Regions from separate parts of the Roseibium sp. 10G30-5 genome, predicted to be linked through region 2. Evidence: riboswitches for the same ligand, from Rfam matches in the RefSeq annotation. Region 2 holds a riboswitch; the other holds the start of a gene.

Region 1 (3,386 bases), 200 kb from region 2:
CCGTTGCCGAGCGTGAACATCTCACGCGCGCTGCGGAGGCTTTGAATTTGACGCCCTCTGCTGTCAGTTCCGCCATTCGAAAACTGGAAGATCTTTACGGCGTGGAGCTGTTTCACCGGGTTGGACGTGGCATCAGCCTGACAGATGCAGGGCGCACCTTTCTGGGCGAGGCGCGCTCAACGATTGCGCGCGCCAGAAGTGCGGAACGGGTACTGGGAGAATTAGGCGGCCTGCAACGTGGTGCCCTGTCGATCTACGCCAGCCAGACGATTGCCAGTTACTGGCTGCCGCGTGTGCTGGTGCGCTTTCATCAGGAGTTTCCGGGCATTGAGTTGGCACTCACCATCTCTAATACCAAGGGCGTTGCCATGGCGGTCGCAGACGGCACGGCAGACATTGGTTATATTGAGGGAGAATGGGACGACCCCCATCTCAACAAACAACACCTTGTCGATGATGCCCTGCTGGTTGTTACAGACCCCGCGCATGCCTTTGCGTCTGGTGCACCGGTCCCCCCGGCGGCATTGATCAAGGAGACAAGCTGGATTATGCGCGAGCCGGGGTCCGGAACGCGGTCAGCCTTCGAAAGCGCGCTTGCAAGCTTTGGATTTGAGCCCGAAGACATGGTGGTCGCTTTGGAGCTGCCCTCCAATGAAGCGGTGCTGTCGGCAGTGCGTCATGGCCGCTCCGCAACCGCCTTGTCGGAAATCGTCGTGGCACCATTTTTGGCCGAAAGAACGCTGGTCCGTGCCAATATCGACCTCCCGTCGCGGGCATTCTCGGTGCTGCACCACAAGGAGCGCCACCTCAGCCGCGCGGCCGAGCAATTCATCTCCTTCAGCAAGCCACCACAAGCCACCTAGGTGTGAGGACGCATAAATGCGTTTCGAACCGGTTGGTCAGACCACCTGAAGCGTCAATCGATCGCCACAGTTTACCCCTACTTGCCAGAGCAGACTTTGCATGGCATAAAGCCATCATCATCAAGAGAAGGGCTGGCGCCCTCGCCAACCTGCCGACCGGGCAAGGTGGTTCTGCCGAAGATGTGGCCGCGATCTCAGACGATGAGACCGGCAACCAAACGGTTTTCACTTAACTCATGCGCCAGACCCCCTCGGGAAACCGATGGAGGATAAACAATGTCGAGACACCCGTTCGCTGGGCAACAGGACAGCCTTGAAGCTGCCTCACGCCACGCTTTGGCACAGGATGTGTCCACCGCCGAAGACATCAGTCAGTTCATCGAGGCTGCGGAAACCTGCGTCATGTCGCATATATCGTCGCTGCGGCTCGTGGGAGGATTTCGCCCGGCTGCGCGCCGTCTGTCATCCAGCGAACGCGTCACGCGGCTGCACTCTTTGCTCTCCTTCTGGTCCAGCGGTTGCCCGCACGTGATCGACGAGCAACTGGTTGCCGACATCCTGTCCCGTCACCAGGACTGAGATTTCGGCAACCCGAAGTTTGACCGGCGCGCGACGTCAGCCCTTGAGCTGGCGCACAGGACGTGGATTGCCCTGCTCATCGACAGCCACCATGGTATAGCTGCCTTCCGTGACCTTTTCGCGGGCTTCGATGAGATTGCGTAGCGCCCACGCTTCCAGAGAAATCTGGATGGAGCTGGTGCCGACACGAGCGATGCGCGCATAAACACAAAGAACATCGCCGATATGCACAGGACGGATGAACTTCATCTTGTCGACTGCAACCGTTACGACGCGACCCTCGGCGCGTTTCGAGGCAGCGATGTAGCCAGCAATATCCATCTGCGACATCACCCAGCCGCCGAAGATATCCCCTGACGGGTTGGTATCACCCGGCATCGCCAACGTGCGAAGCGTCAATTCCCCACGCGGGCTGTTGCCATCGTCCTGTCCAGCGTCCATTGCACCTTCGGCGCCCTTGGCAATCTCACTCACATCAAACTCCATATTTCGTGGCTGCGCGTCAAACCAAAGCCTTCTCGGTCGTCGCACGTCCCCTGTCAAACCCCTACGGCCGCCAAGCGTTGCGAGTCATCGCAATGGCTTGTTCATAACCGCCATCACCTTAGCCCAGCAACAAGGCCTTGATACATCACACAGATGCAATTTGCAGGCGTGCGTCACCAAGACGCCCAAAAGTGGTGAAGCACAATGATTACTGTCGATTTTATCAATGATCTATTTACTATTCCTAATGAAAAGTAACCTTAAAATAAAATGACTGAAAATAGCCGATGACTTCTTACGCAAACTCTTTATTATCTATAGTTGAAAAGCTCTTGAAAGTTTTTCTGCCTCCTCGAAACGGCTCCATCCGTGCGGTGGGGCCGTTTCTGTTTGCGCAATTGTAGAACCTGCGCAAACAGAAACGGCCGACTTACAGTCCACGCCTAGTACAGAAACACCTCACGCTGCACCAGCAACTCAGCGAAAGCATCGCTCTCCAGCACCAAACGCTGCGTTTCGCGCGCGTGCACCTGCTCCCGAGACTCTTCACGCTTCAGCCTGTCATCCATCCTCCCCGGCATGCAAACGACAAATGTCTCCTCTTCCAGCATATCAAAGTGGTGATAAAGCGCGGCGTTCAAGGCCGCCTCGTCGAGCAGCTCTGGGAATTGATTTTGCGACCGGCAAAAGTCGACGGCCGGCACGCTGCACCTGACGTCGCAGACGCCGAACGTCTTGCGGGCGCAGATCGCTTGCAACGATGCCAACCTGAGACCCGAGATTGGCCCTCTTCAGACCAAGCAGCACCAATGAAGTGAGCCGCCGGGATGCCAACCCCGCCCCCCGCAGGGCCACAAACGCGGGCTCTTGCTGCAAGGTCTCCCGAAACACAGAGACTTGCGCCTTGATCTCATCAACCAGTATCTCTTCGGGAAGCAGACGCAGCGCGGACCGCGTCTTCAGCCAACGCTCTGAGGGAAAGTGATCGCCAAAGGTCTTGCGCAGAGCCTCACTTTGCGGCTGCCCCAGAGGGCCAGACAGGGCAAGAGTCAATCCAAACTGTCCGCGCGTTTCGTCGCTGTCGCACAATACTTTCAGAGGAACACTTTCACGCGGCCACAAATCCGTGCACACAAGACACCCGATGGCGCTCAAACGTTGCCGTGACATCAGTTCGCGCAGTGTGCGATCAATGCCAAACGCCAGCCCGTAGTCGAGCGCCCCCAGAATGATCCTTTTCATGCACTCCCCCGCAGTAATCTGACCCGATGTCTTCCCAACGCATGAACCCGGAAACAGTCGCAAGCCGGCGCGCCACCCTGCGGCGACCTTCACAACTGACGGCTTTTACCAGGTCGCCAACGGAAGCCCATGCGGGTCAGACACAAGATAGACGCGCATCGTCTCAAGCGGCACCCCTTTGACCGACCGCGGAAAAGCGGCAATTTCGGTCACCGA
Region 2 (3,386 bases):
GGTTCTACAGAAACTTCTATGCCATTCGTGACGGCGCGATATTGTCCCGACACGTGAGCTCCCTCGATGATGGCTGTCAGGCGCATGGTCTTGCTGCAAAGGCTTATAAGGCCAATGAGCGTGGCGCGAAAGGGAGCCGTTTATTTCTTTTCGTCTCTTGGACGAATTTCTGCAAAAACCTATTGGATCAAGGCCCTGCCAGAACGCGCCAGAACTTTTCACCTCTGACAAGCTATCAGGAAATGTTGCCCATCACGGTGTCAGTGCGCCTTGCGTTGAGGTGCCTTAAACGTCACGAGACACCAGCAACCCCGTCTTGCGATGGGCTCTGGCGCCTCGTTAAAAAGCTTGTGGAGCGTTCGAGCTACTTGATCATGTCCAGTGCGCGGGCGAAGTCTTCAATCAGGTCGTCCTTGTCTTCCAGACCGATGGAGAGACGCAGCAGACCGTCGTTGATGTCCAGCTCGGCCCGTGCCTCCTCGGTCATCGACTGGTGCGTCGTCGTGGCCGGGTGGGTGACCAGACTTTTGGCATCGCCGAGGTTGTTCGAGATCTTGACGATGTTCAGCGCATTGCAGACGTCGAAGGCCGCCTGCTTGCCGCCTGCCACTTCAAGAGCAATCATGGTTGAGCCACCAGTCATCTGGCGTTTCGCAACGTCGGCCTGTGGGTGGTCATCACGGCCTGGATAAATGACCCGTGCAACCTTTGCGTGATCGGCAAGGAAATCGGCAACAGCCGCCGCATTAGCTGCCTGCTGAGTAACGCGCAGCGACAGGGTTTCCAGGCCCTTGAGCAGGACCCAGGCATTGAACGGGCTCATATGAGGGCCGGTGTGCTTGACGAAAGGCATCACCTCGTCTTCGATCCACGCCTGATCGGAGAGCACCAGCCCTCCCATGGCGCGGCCCTGACCATCAATGTGCTTGGTGGCGGAATAGACTACGACATCGGCGCCGAGCTTCAGTGGTGACTGGAAGATCGGCGTGGCAAAGACGTTGTCGACAATCAGGCGAGCGCCAACTGAATGGGCGATGTCTGCCACCGCTGCAATGTCGATGATTTCCAGCGTCGGGTTGGTTGGGCTTTCCAGAAACAGAGCCGTGGTGTTCGGTTTGACGGCAGCCTTCCATTGCTCAAGATCCGTGCCGTCGACCAGTGTCGATTCCACACCGTAGCGCGGCAGCAGGGTTTCGATAATGTAGCGGCAGGACCCGAACAGGGCCTTGGCAGCCACCACATGGTCGCCAGCCTTGACGCTGGCCATCAGCGCCAGATTGACGGCAGCCATGCCGCTGGCGGTGGTGCGGCAGGCCTCGGCACCCTCAAGACCTTTGATGCGGTCTTCCAGCATGGTGTTTGTCGGGTTGGCATAGCGTGAATAGACGTAACCTGGATTTTCGCCGTTGAAACGCGATTCCGCCAATTCGGCAGTATCGTAGACGAATCCTTGCGTCAAATACATGGCTTCCGAGGTTTCGCTGAAGGGGGACCGCATTGTTCCGCCATGGACAAGTTGGGTTGCCGCACGCCAGTTTTTGTTGGCTTCAGTCTCGTTGGTGCTCATGTGTCATGCTCCGAAATACAAAAAAACCCGGCCTAAGCCGGGGTTTTGCAACCCGGCCCCTTAGCTATTTGTTTAACGTGGCTGCAAGCCGGCCGGCCAAAATCACCACTTCTAACGATGTCGTTATGCTTAGGCCAAAAGCGCAAGGACGTCAATCTCAGCCGGTTCTGCAAGGTATCTGCGAGACTCTTGATGTCAGGCTGGCGCGGTTTTGCATCTTTCGCTGCAAAACCGGTTGGCGGGAGCCGTGTCATCCGTTAATCACACTGCAACAAGGCACCGCACAGGGATCCGGGACATCATGACCACGCCTGCCGCCGGCATTCTTCCGGCTCAGACCATTGAAACCATGTTTGCGCAAGGTGTGATCCGGGCGGATCTGCCGCCTGTTGACGGTCAGATCCAACCCGCCAGTCTGGACCTGCGCCTTGGCAGCACGGCCTACCGGGTGCGCGCCAGTTTTCTCACCGGTCCCAGGACCACGGTGTTGGACAAATTGCAGGCGTTCAAGCTGCATACCTTTGATCTTCGTGAGGGCGCGGTTCTGGAAACGGGCTGTGTTTATATTGTGCCCTTGCAGGAAGCGCTCGCACTTCCCGGTGATATTTCGGCCACCGCCAATCCCAAGAGTTCGACAGGACGATTGGACGTCTTTACCCGTGTGATCACCGATCAGGGCCTTGCCTTCGACACAGTGCCCGCAGGCTACATGGGGCCGCTTTATGCGGAAATTTCACCATTGACGTTCCCGATCCTTGTGCGTGCGGGATCGCGTCTTAGCCAGATCCGGTTTCGGCGTGGACTGTCTCTGGTTGGCGATGCCGAGCTTGAAGGTGTGCATCGCAACCAGACACTGGTGAGTGGCGGCAATGAGCGCATTGGTGGCGGCGTGCAATTGTCGATTGACTTGCAGGGGCAAGGCGAGAATTCGCTCGTCGGCTACCGCGCCAAGCATCACACCGGTCTGATTGATGTGGATGCCATCGACATTCAGGATCCCTTGTCCTTCTGGGAGCCGATTTATCGGCGTGGCGCCTGCGAAATCATTCTGGATCCGAACGAATTTTACATTCTGGTGAGCCAGGAAGCCGTGCATGTGCCTGCCGACTATGCTGCCGAAATGGTGCCCTTCGATGCGCTCGTGGGTGAGTTTCGGGTTCACTATGCAGGCTTCTTTGACCCGGGCTTTGGCGCGGCCGTGGCAGGGGGTGTCGGCTCAAGGGCTGTGCTGGAAGTGCGGTCCCATGACGTGCCTTTTATTCTGGAGCACGGGCAGACCGTGGGCCGACTGGTTTATGAGCGCATGGCGGAGCGCCCCAGAAGTCTTTACGGCGAGGGCATCGGCTCCAACTACCATGTGCCAGGCGCTGAAGCTGTCCAAGCATTTTAAATCTCCAAACCTTTGAGCGACAAAGGGTTGGTCGATAATGGCGTTTAAAACAATCGAACAGGAAGTAGAAGGCTATCTGGAGGATCGGAAATCCCGGTTTCTCGCCTTTCTGGTGCCCTTTGATCAGTTTGACGCCAAGCTTGAATTTTTGCGCGGCGAGCATCGCAAGGCCAATCATTTCGTCACCGCGCATCGCCGTCTTCTGGAGGACGGTCAGATCGAAGAAAGCGGCAAGGATGACGGCGAACCCTCCGGCACATCCGGTATGCCGACGCTGAAAGTATTGATCGGTACAGAACTGATCAATGTTGGTGTGATCGTCGTGCGCTATTTCGGCGGCACGAAACTGGGTGGTGGTGGTCTCGCCCGAGCCTATTCTGGCGCGGCGGCCGCTGCCATTAACAATGCGCTGCTCATTCCCTACATCAA

The links. A riboswitch is a leader RNA that binds a small molecule or an ion and turns the genes downstream of it on or off. The one in region 2 is predicted to bind S-adenosylmethionine.
Region 1: it holds a riboswitch for S-adenosylmethionine, as region 2 does, so the genes downstream of both, AC0L7U_RS14970 (hypothetical protein) here and AC0L7U_RS15945 (O-succinylhomoserine sulfhydrylase) in region 2, are expected to answer to the same signal.

Annotation. Positions count from the first base shown of each region.
Region 1 covers NZ_CM147918.1:2,945,871-2,949,256, reverse strand. Annotated here, with positions in the region: gene AC0L7U_RS14975 (LysR family transcriptional regulator) at 1-863, shown strand, start outside; SAM-I-IV-variant riboswitch at 976-1,091, shown strand; gene AC0L7U_RS14970 (hypothetical protein) at 1,140-1,442, shown strand; gene AC0L7U_RS14965 (acyl-CoA thioesterase) at 1,479-1,883, opposite strand; gene AC0L7U_RS14960 (hypothetical protein) at 2,372-2,569, opposite strand; gene AC0L7U_RS14955 (ChbG/HpnK family deacetylase) at 2,541-3,170, opposite strand; gene AC0L7U_RS14950 (hypothetical protein) at 3,276-3,386, opposite strand, start outside.
Region 2 covers NZ_CM147918.1:3,147,882-3,151,267, forward strand. Annotated here, with positions in the region: gene apaG (Co2+/Mg2+ efflux protein ApaG) at 1-86, opposite strand, end outside; gene AC0L7U_RS15945 (O-succinylhomoserine sulfhydrylase) at 365-1,567, opposite strand; SAM riboswitch at 1,608-1,686, opposite strand; partial or broken gene AC0L7U_RS15950 (2'-deoxycytidine 5'-triphosphate deaminase) at 1,869-2,973, shown strand; gene AC0L7U_RS15955 (YigZ family protein) at 2,995-3,386, shown strand, end outside.